2 regions of the Nocardia sp. NPDC058058 genome follow, and region 1 is predicted to be linked to the other one. Evidence: riboswitches for the same ligand, from Rfam matches in the RefSeq annotation. Region 1 holds a riboswitch; the other holds the start of a gene.
What was found. A riboswitch is a leader RNA that binds a small molecule or an ion and turns the genes downstream of it on or off. The one in region 1 is predicted to bind cobalamin.
Positions count from the first base shown of each region.

Region 2: linked by a shared signal. The riboswitch ahead of ACFVUS_RS00770 (methylenetetrahydrofolate reductase) and the one ahead of metE (5-methyltetrahydropteroyltriglutamate--homocysteine S-methyltransferase) in region 1 are both predicted to bind cobalamin.

Region 1 covers NZ_JBHVSA010000003.1:1,547,416-1,551,625, forward strand. Annotated here, with positions in the region: gene ACFVUS_RS31020 (ABC transporter ATP-binding protein) at 1-52, opposite strand, end outside; gene ACFVUS_RS31025 (ABC transporter ATP-binding protein) at 49-1,857, opposite strand; cobalamin riboswitch at 2,077-2,315, shown strand; gene metE (5-methyltetrahydropteroyltriglutamate--homocysteine S-methyltransferase) at 2,455-4,210, shown strand, end outside.
Region 2 covers NZ_JBHVSA010000001.1:158,695-162,904, reverse strand. Annotated here, with positions in the region: gene ACFVUS_RS00775 (ABC transporter substrate-binding protein) at 1-487, opposite strand, end outside; gene ACFVUS_RS00770 (methylenetetrahydrofolate reductase) at 577-1,524, opposite strand; cobalamin riboswitch at 1,657-1,886, opposite strand; gene ACFVUS_RS00765 (carbonic anhydrase) at 2,053-2,676, shown strand; gene ACFVUS_RS00760 (hypothetical protein) at 2,682-3,446, opposite strand; gene ACFVUS_RS00755 (hypothetical protein) at 3,746-3,883, opposite strand; gene ACFVUS_RS00750 (hypothetical protein) at 3,910-4,210, opposite strand, start outside.

The sequences.
Region 1 (4,210 bases):
GTAGTTTGCCGCGATGGGGGCGGCCCAGGATGGCGGCGAGATCGGCGATCACAGGTGGTCTCCTCCGAGGTGATGGTGGCGCCACATGCGGGCGTACAGCCCTGCGGCGGCGAGCAATTGGTCATGGGTGCCCTGTTCGGCGATGCGACCGCGATCGAGTACCACGATCTGGTCCGCGCCCACGATGGTGTCCAGGCGATGCGCGATCACCAGCAGCGTGCGCCCGACCGCGAGCGCGGACAGCGCCTGCTGGATATCGGCCTCGGATTCGGGGTCCGCGTGCGCGGTCGCCTCATCGAGCACCAGGATCGGGGTATCGGCCAGCAGGGCGCGTGCGATCGACACCCGTTGCGCCTCACCGCCGGACAGCAGCGCGTCCACGCCCACGACCGAGTCGTAGCCGCGCGGCAACCCCTGCACTCGCTCGTCCACGCAGGCCGCGCGGGCCGCGGCGCGTACCTGTTCCAGGCTCGCCTCGGGTCGTGCGAGCCGAATATTGTCCAGCACCGACACACTCAGCAGTTGGACTTCCTGAAGAACGAAACCCACCTGCCGGTACAGGGTTTCGGGTGCGATCTCGCGCACGTCGACCCCGCCGATGCGCACGGCTCCCGCATCGGGGTCGTGAAAGCGCGGCAGCAATGTCGCCAGTGTCGATTTGCCCGAGCCCGAGGCACCCACCAGCGCGGTGATGGTGCCCGGGCGCAGCGTCAGTTCGATCTCGCTCAGCGCCGGGGTGCGCTCGTCGTAGGCGAAGGACACGGAGTCGAAAACCACTTCGTGCCCAACGGGTTCCAGGGCTCGGTCCGGGGTGGGCAGGGGCGGAGTGTTCAGTAGTGCCGAGAGCCGTCCCGCCGCCGCGGCGGCCTCGCGGCGCGCCTGCATCCCGAACCCGAGGGTGATCACCGTGGCGGGCAATGCCATCGCCACCAGCGTCGCGGTGAGGGCGTCGATCACCGACACCCAGCCCGCCTGCACCATGGCGATACCGCCGATCAGGTTCACCACCAGCACCACCGGTGCGCTGAGCACCATCGACCCGATCGCCTCGGTGCGCAGCATCGGGCGCACCCATCCGGCATAGAATTCACCGAAATCGATTGCCGCGTCCCGGAATCGCGAATGCGCCTGCCCGGTGCGCCCGTAGGCTTTGACCACCGAGATCCCGTTGACGAACTCCACGATGGTGGCGCTGATGCGGGCGATGCCGGTGTTCATCTCGCGCATCTTCTCCGCCATGCCGCGGGTCATGAACCCGTACAGCACCGCGTAGATCGGCAGCGCCAGCACCGCCAACAGCGCCAGCCGCCAGTCGATCCAGATGACATAGCCCAGTGCGAATAGCGGAGTCGCCACTGCCGCAAGGGTTTCCACATCCCGGTGTGCGACCAGATAGTGCAGATCGTCGATATCGTTCTGGGCGGCCTTGCGCACCAGCCCCGAGGAATTGCGGCTGAACCATCCCAGCGGCAGGGTGCCCAGCACCGCCACGATCCGCCGCCGCAGCAGCGCCTGTAGCCGTACGTCGGCGAAGTGCGTGATCATCAGCGCCGCTCCGCCGAATCCCGCGCGCACCCCGAGCGCGATCACGGTGCACCACACCACGATCCAGGCGCGATGCTCATCGACGGCCGCATCGGTCAGCAGTGTCTTGCCGAGTTCGGCGATGGCCACATAGGGCGCGATCGTCGCCGCCGACGCCACCACCTGTAACCCCATGGCCAGCCGGGTACGTCCACGCACCGGTGCCACCAACTCGGCGAGGGCCTGTTTGTCCGCCGCGGCCGCATCCCGCGCACCTTCGGGCTCGACATCGATCTCGGGCAACAACTCTGACGGTTCCAACGTCTTGGTCACGAAGGAAGGCTAACCTAACAGAGACAGGCTGTCACTAACTACGTGCGGCGATCGAACAGCCCGCTCGATGCTCTCGCCGCCCGCGATTCCGCCCGCCCGGCAGGTCCACTCCATGGGATGGACCAGCCCCGCCTTTCGCTATCCCATCTGTTTTCGCTATATTCGCCTCCGCAGCTGGTTCGCCGGAGGTGGAGTCGAGGAGCCCCTGACCCCAACCCGACGGCGTCGAAGCCCGCAGGTGCGTTCGCGCGCCGACGGGTGAGAGGGAACCCGGTGAGAATCCGGGACTGTCCCGCAGCGGTGAGTGGGAACGACAGCCGTCATTCGCACTGGGCGCCGGAAGTATGCCTGGGAAGCGACGGTCAGTAGGACCAGCCCCGGGCCACGAGCGCCGGGGCCGACCCCATCGGGGTCGATGCCCACGAGTCCGAAGACCTGCCCGCTGTGCCGGATACGCCGTATCCGGCGGTCGTCGCCTCGTGGATTGGGCGTTGCGCCGAGTGGACCCGGGCACGGGAACGATGCTGCTATGGGCTCCATTGGTGTGCGTTCGGTATGGGCGGCGGTCACTGGCTGCTGAACCATGGAGTTCATTCGATGTCGAACCCTGAAAACACCTTCACCGCAACAGTGCTGGGGCTGCCGCGTATCGGTCCGAACCGGGAGCTCAAGAAGGCGATCGAAGCGTACTGGGCCGGGCGCACCGACGCCGCGACCCTGCACGAGGTCGCCCGCGAACTGCGCACCGCCGCGCTCACCTCCGCCCGTGACGCCGGGCTGGATTCGGTTCCGGTGGGCACGTTCTCGTACTACGACCAGGTGCTCGATACCGCGGTCCTGCTGGGCGCGCTGCCCGAGCGGGTCTCCGGTATCGCCGACGAGCTGGATCGGTACTTCGCCGCCGCGCGCGGCAATGCCGAGGTCGCGCCGCTGGAAATGACCAAGTGGTTCGACACCAACTACCACTACCTGGTGCCCGAGCTGTCAGCGAGCACGCAGTTCTCGCTGCATCCGGACAAGCCCCTGGCCGAGCTGAAAGAGGCACTGGCGCTGGATATTCCGGCCCGGCCGGTGGTGGTCGGACCGATCACCTTCCTGAAGCTGGCCAAGTCGGTCGACGGCAGCGATCTGCTCGACCTGCTGCCGAGCCTGCTGCCGCTGTACGAGCGTCTGCTCGAGCTGCTGGCAGAGGCGGGTGCGAGCTGGGTGCAGATCGATGAGCCGAGCCTGGTCACCGATCTGTCCGAGGCCGAACTGAGCGCGGTGCGCAGCACCTACCAGCGGCTTTCCGAGGTGAGCGCGCGCCCGCAGCTGTTGGTGGCCACCTACTTCGGTCGCCTCGGTGCGGCGCTGCCCGCACTCGCCGACACCGGCATCGAGGCCATCGCGCTCGACCTGGTCGCCGGTGGGGACGCCGATGTGGCTGCGGCACAGTCGATCACGGACAAGCTGATCGTGGCGGGCGTGGTGGACGGCCACAACATCTGGCGGATCGATCCCGATCACGCGCTGCCCCGGTTGACCGGCCTGCGCGCGGCGGGTGTGCGGGTGGCGGTGTCGAGTTCGTGCTCGCTGCTGCATGTTCCGTACAGCCTGGCTCCCGAAACCGACCTCGATGAGCGGCTGCGTGGCTGGCTGGCGTTCGGCGCGGAGAAGATCGCCGAAATCCGGGTGCTGGCAACCGCTCTCACCGACGGTGAGGCCGCGGTCGCCGCTGAACTCGACATCGCGCGCGCCGCGGTGGCGGACCGTAAAGCCGATCCCCGCCTACGGGTCGAGTCGGTGCGCGAGCGTCTGGCCGGTCTGGACACCGGCGCGAGCAGCCGCACCCCGGCCGATGAGCGGCGCGTGCTGCAGCAGGAGCGGTTGAACCTGCCGCTGCTGCCGACCACCACCATCGGCTCCTACCCGCAGACCTCTCGCATCCGGATCGCACGCGCCGAACTGCGCAAGGGCGAGATCGACCAGGCCGAGTACGACGAGCGCATGCGCGCCGAGATCGCCGAAGTCATTGCGCTGCAAGAGGAAATCGGACTCGACGTGCTGGTGCACGGCGAACCCGAGCGCAACGACATGGTGCAGTACTTCGCCGAACAGCTCGACGGTTTCGCCGCGACGATCAACGGCTGGGTGCAGTCCTACGGAACGCGTTGCGTGCGCCCGCCGATCGTGTACGGCGACGTGGTGCGGCCGCAGGTGATGACCGTGCAGTGGATCACCTACGCGCAGTCGCTGACCAGCAAGCCCGTCAAGGGCATGCTGACCGGACCGGTCACCATCCTGGCCTGGTCGTTCATTCGCGATGACCAGCCGCTGGCCGACACCGCCCGCCAGATCGCCCTGGCGATCCGGG
Region 2 (4,210 bases), on a different contig from region 1:
CCGCCGGTGACTGATAGGTGGGAATGCCCAGCTGTGCGAACCGCGATCGTTCGGCCACCACGGCCGAGGTGAAGGTGTGCGCGCTGGCCGAGGTCACCAGATCGGGCTCCTTGGCCAGCACCGCCTCGAAGGACGGATCGTTATCGGCCAGCCGGGGCACCTTGGCGTTATCGGCCGCCAGTGCCGGGAGCACCGGATCGAACCAGGTCGAGGTGCCGACCATGCGATCGGCCAGGCCCAGCGACAGCAGGACCTCGGTGGAGGCCTGATACAGCGCCGCGGCGCGCGTGGGCGCCTTGTCGAAGGTGACCTTGACGCCGCAGTTGTCGAGGGTGAACGGATAGCCGGTGCGCCCGGGACGGTCCGGGGAGCCGCCGTCCCCGGCCGTCGTCGCATCCGAGGAAGTACCGCAGCCGGTGATACCGGCAACGAGACAGCCAATCATTCCGAACACAGCCAGAAGCCGCATCGATCGCGTCGTCTTCATGAAATGCACCGTACCAATCGGAATCTTATGGAAACTCCGGCGCGGTATGCGAGCGGAGCGAATATTCAGCGACCGAACAGGTTTCGATGTCATGCGCTCAGCGGCGCGGCGGTGACGTGATAGCCGAGGTTGTTCAGCACCTCGCGCGTCGCCTTGGCGAAATTGAGGGTGATGAAATGCAGGCAGGGCGCGCCCTCGTCGATGAGCCGCTGCGCGATCTCGGTGGCGATCTCGATGCCCGCCGCGCGCACGGCGGCCCGATCCTCCTCCGGACCGGTGCCCGCGGCGCGGCGCAGACGCTCGGAGATCGCGGCCGGGAGCGCGCGGCCGCTGAGCTCTTCCGCGCGCGCGACCGTGCGCAGCGAGGTGATCGGCATCAGTTCGGGGATAATGGGTTTCGCGCCCTGCACCGGGTCGAAGGCGGCCATGCGATCACGCAAGCGCAGGTAGTGCTCGGGATCGAAGAACATCTGAGTGATCGAATAGTCCGCTCCGGCACGGAGTTTCGCGGCCAGGAAGGCGGAGTCGGTCTCCAGGTCCGGGGAACGGTGATGGCCCTGCGGGAACGAGGCGACACCGACATTGAAATCGCCGAGATCGCGCACCAGGCGCACCAATTCCTCGGCGTACTCCAGACCCTCCGGATGCTTGCGCCAGTCGCCGAGCGGATCACCCGGCGGATCTCCGCGCAGCACAAGGATATTGCGGATTCCGCAGTCGGCGTAGGAGCCGACCAGCGCCCGCAGTTCGGCCACGCTGTGGCCCACCGCGGTCAGATGCGCGACCGGGAGCAGCGTGGTCTCCTGCGCCAGCTGGCCGGTGATGCGGGCGGTGCGGTCCTTGGTGGAACCGCCCGCCCCGTACGTCATCGATACGAACGCCGGGTGCATGCGTTCGAATTCGCGTGCGGCGCGCCACAATCGCGCCTCACCGGCGGCATCGCGCGGCGGATTGAACTCCACCGAGAACGGCACCCGCGACCCGGAATGGGCGCGCAGGCTCTGCACGACGGTGGAAGTGTTGTCGGCGTTCGACATCGAGGAGCTCCATGTTCAGCGGCGATGAGCCGCCGCCCGGCGCGAGCGCACGCTGATGGAGCCCGCGGAGCGTATCCGCGCCCCGGTCCTTCGGCGTACCGCCCAATCCACGAGGCGACGACCGCCGGATACGGTGTATCCGGCGCAACGGGCAGGTCTTCGGACTCGTGGGCGACGGCCCGCACCGGGCCGACCCCGGTGCACACGACCGGGGCGCTACCTATCGGCCGTCGCTTCCCAGGCATGCGCCCAGTGCTTCCACGGCCTTCGTTCCCACTCACCGCTGCGGGACAGTCCCGGAATTCCACCGGGTTCCCTCTCACCCGGCCGCGCGAGCGCGAACCGAGCTCGACGCCATCGAGTGGATCAGGGGCTCCTCAATACCCTCTCCGGCGAACCAGCTGCGATGGCGAATACTAGCGAAGTCCGGCAGCGTCTCCAACCGACGGGTTGCGATCACGCACCGATGGCGCTCGCACAGCGAAACTCACATCGCGTCCAGTCTGTTTAATGGGCAATATGGGAGCTATGCCTTATTCGAACCCGATCAGTGCCTGGAAGTCCCTCCGCGAAGGAAATGAGCGTTTCGTCAACGGTGAACTGCAGCACCCCAGCCAGGGGGCCGCGGATCGCGCCAAGCTCGCGGGCGGGCAGCAGCCCTCGGCGATCCTGTTCGGCTGCGGTGACTCCCGCGTCGCCGCGGAGATCATCTTCGACCGCGGCCTCGGCGATATGTTCGTGGTCCGGACCGCGGGCCACGTGGTGGACAGCTCGGTCCTGGGTTCCATCGAATACGGCACCGAGGTGCTCAATGTGCCGCTGATCGTGGTCCTGGGCCACGACAGCTGCGGTGCGGTGCGAGCCACCATCAACGCGCTCGACAACGGTGAGGTGCCCGGCGGATTCATCCGCAGCGTGGTGGAGCGGGTCACCCCGTCCATCCTGCTCGGCCGGCGCGAGGGTCTGACCACCGTCGACGAACTCGAGGGACGGCACGTCGAGGAGACCGCGCGCCAGCTCATGCAGCGCTCGACCGCCATCTCCCAGCGGGTCATGGCGGGTGAGCTCGCCATCGCGTGCGTCACCTACAACCTCGCCGACGGCCAGGCGAAACTGAACAGCGTCTTCGGCAATATCGGCGAACACGCCTGATCGACCTATTGGTTCGGTCGTCCCGCGACGGCGTTGTAGATGCCGTCGCGCAGGCGATCGAACCATTGCACGTCGGCTTCGCGATGCTCGGCCCTGCGCGCCTTCGCCGATCCGGCGGCGTATCGCCAACGCGCCCACGGTGATTGCGGACGGGCCAGGCGAATCGCGCCGACCACGCCCAGGATCGGAATGAACAGCGCGAACAAACCGGTCCAGGCCTTGCCCTTGGCCATGGTCACCAGCGCGAGCGAGCCGTGCAGCAGCACCACCCCGACCACGACCTGCCAACCGCGGAAATTATCGGTGATGCCCAGCGGGGTGGCTCCCAGCAGCATGAGCGCGCACACCGCGATTCCGATGACCACCGCGTCCACCGAAACCCGGCCCTGCTCGGACCAATAGACGTCCTTCAGATCCAGGATCAACGCGAACTCGTCGAGCACCAGCGCGGTGCCCACCCCGAATAATCCCGCGAACAACTCCGGCCACGGCGAATGCTCCCCGATCGGGCTGAATACCCCGAATCCGGCCGCGATCATGAAGATCACCCCGAACACCATGTGGTGAATATGTTTGCCACCCGGCGTGATATTGCCCGGCCACCACGACACCCCGGCACGAATCATGCGCACGCTGAACCGGATGAACACGAAGGTGATCACGAACATCACCAGCAGAATCGCCAACGGCAACTTGCCCGGCAGCACGATCATCCGATCGAACCAGCCACCCGAAGCGGCGAGCGGCACTTCCACGGGAACGCGTCGCACGCCACCTCCTGGATCAGGCATTTCGCTCGCACCCGGAGCCAACAATAGCGATCTCGGCGACCGAGACGCGGCATTCGGGGTGGCGGGAGCCGAGGAGGGTTCGGTGATGCCGCCGGGCAGGGGGACGATTCCGGCGGCATCAGCGTGAGCGGTGGGTACGCCCTCGGTTGCAGCGAGGGCCACCACTCAGGAGGCGGGTATACACCCGGGATCCGGACCGATCAGAGACTATGGCCGGAAACCCTTCGCGCGCTTGATGATTGCTGACAGCGGAATGACGGGCGGGTGAATAGTGAGAACTAGTCGTATAGGCGGGTGAGGTTCGCGTGCTGGAACTTGCGCTCCATCGCCACCCAGACTTCGCGGAGGGTGCGGGCCTGCGGGATCTCATCGGGGGTGATGTAGATGCCGAACGTGGTCTCCAGTTCGGCTATCAATTCCGGGGAGTGGATGGGGGTCCTCCTTATTTGCGCGGGAGAGCGCCGTCCATGCCGCCGACGTCGGAGATCTTCCAGCCGGAGTTGGTGTCGATGGTGACGCTGTAGGTGACCGTGGTGAGGCCGCCGTCCGGGGATTGGGCGCTGGTGGAGTTCACGTTCACGAAGACGTTCACCTTGTAGATGCCGCCGGAGTTCGAGGCGACCTTGGCCGCGATCGGGGAGGCGGTCGAGGTCCATTTCAGGGGGACCAGGATCTCCTGGAGTTTGGGGGCGGTGGCGTCGAATTTGTTCGCCAGGACGGGGGTGGTGTTCGCCTTCAGTTTG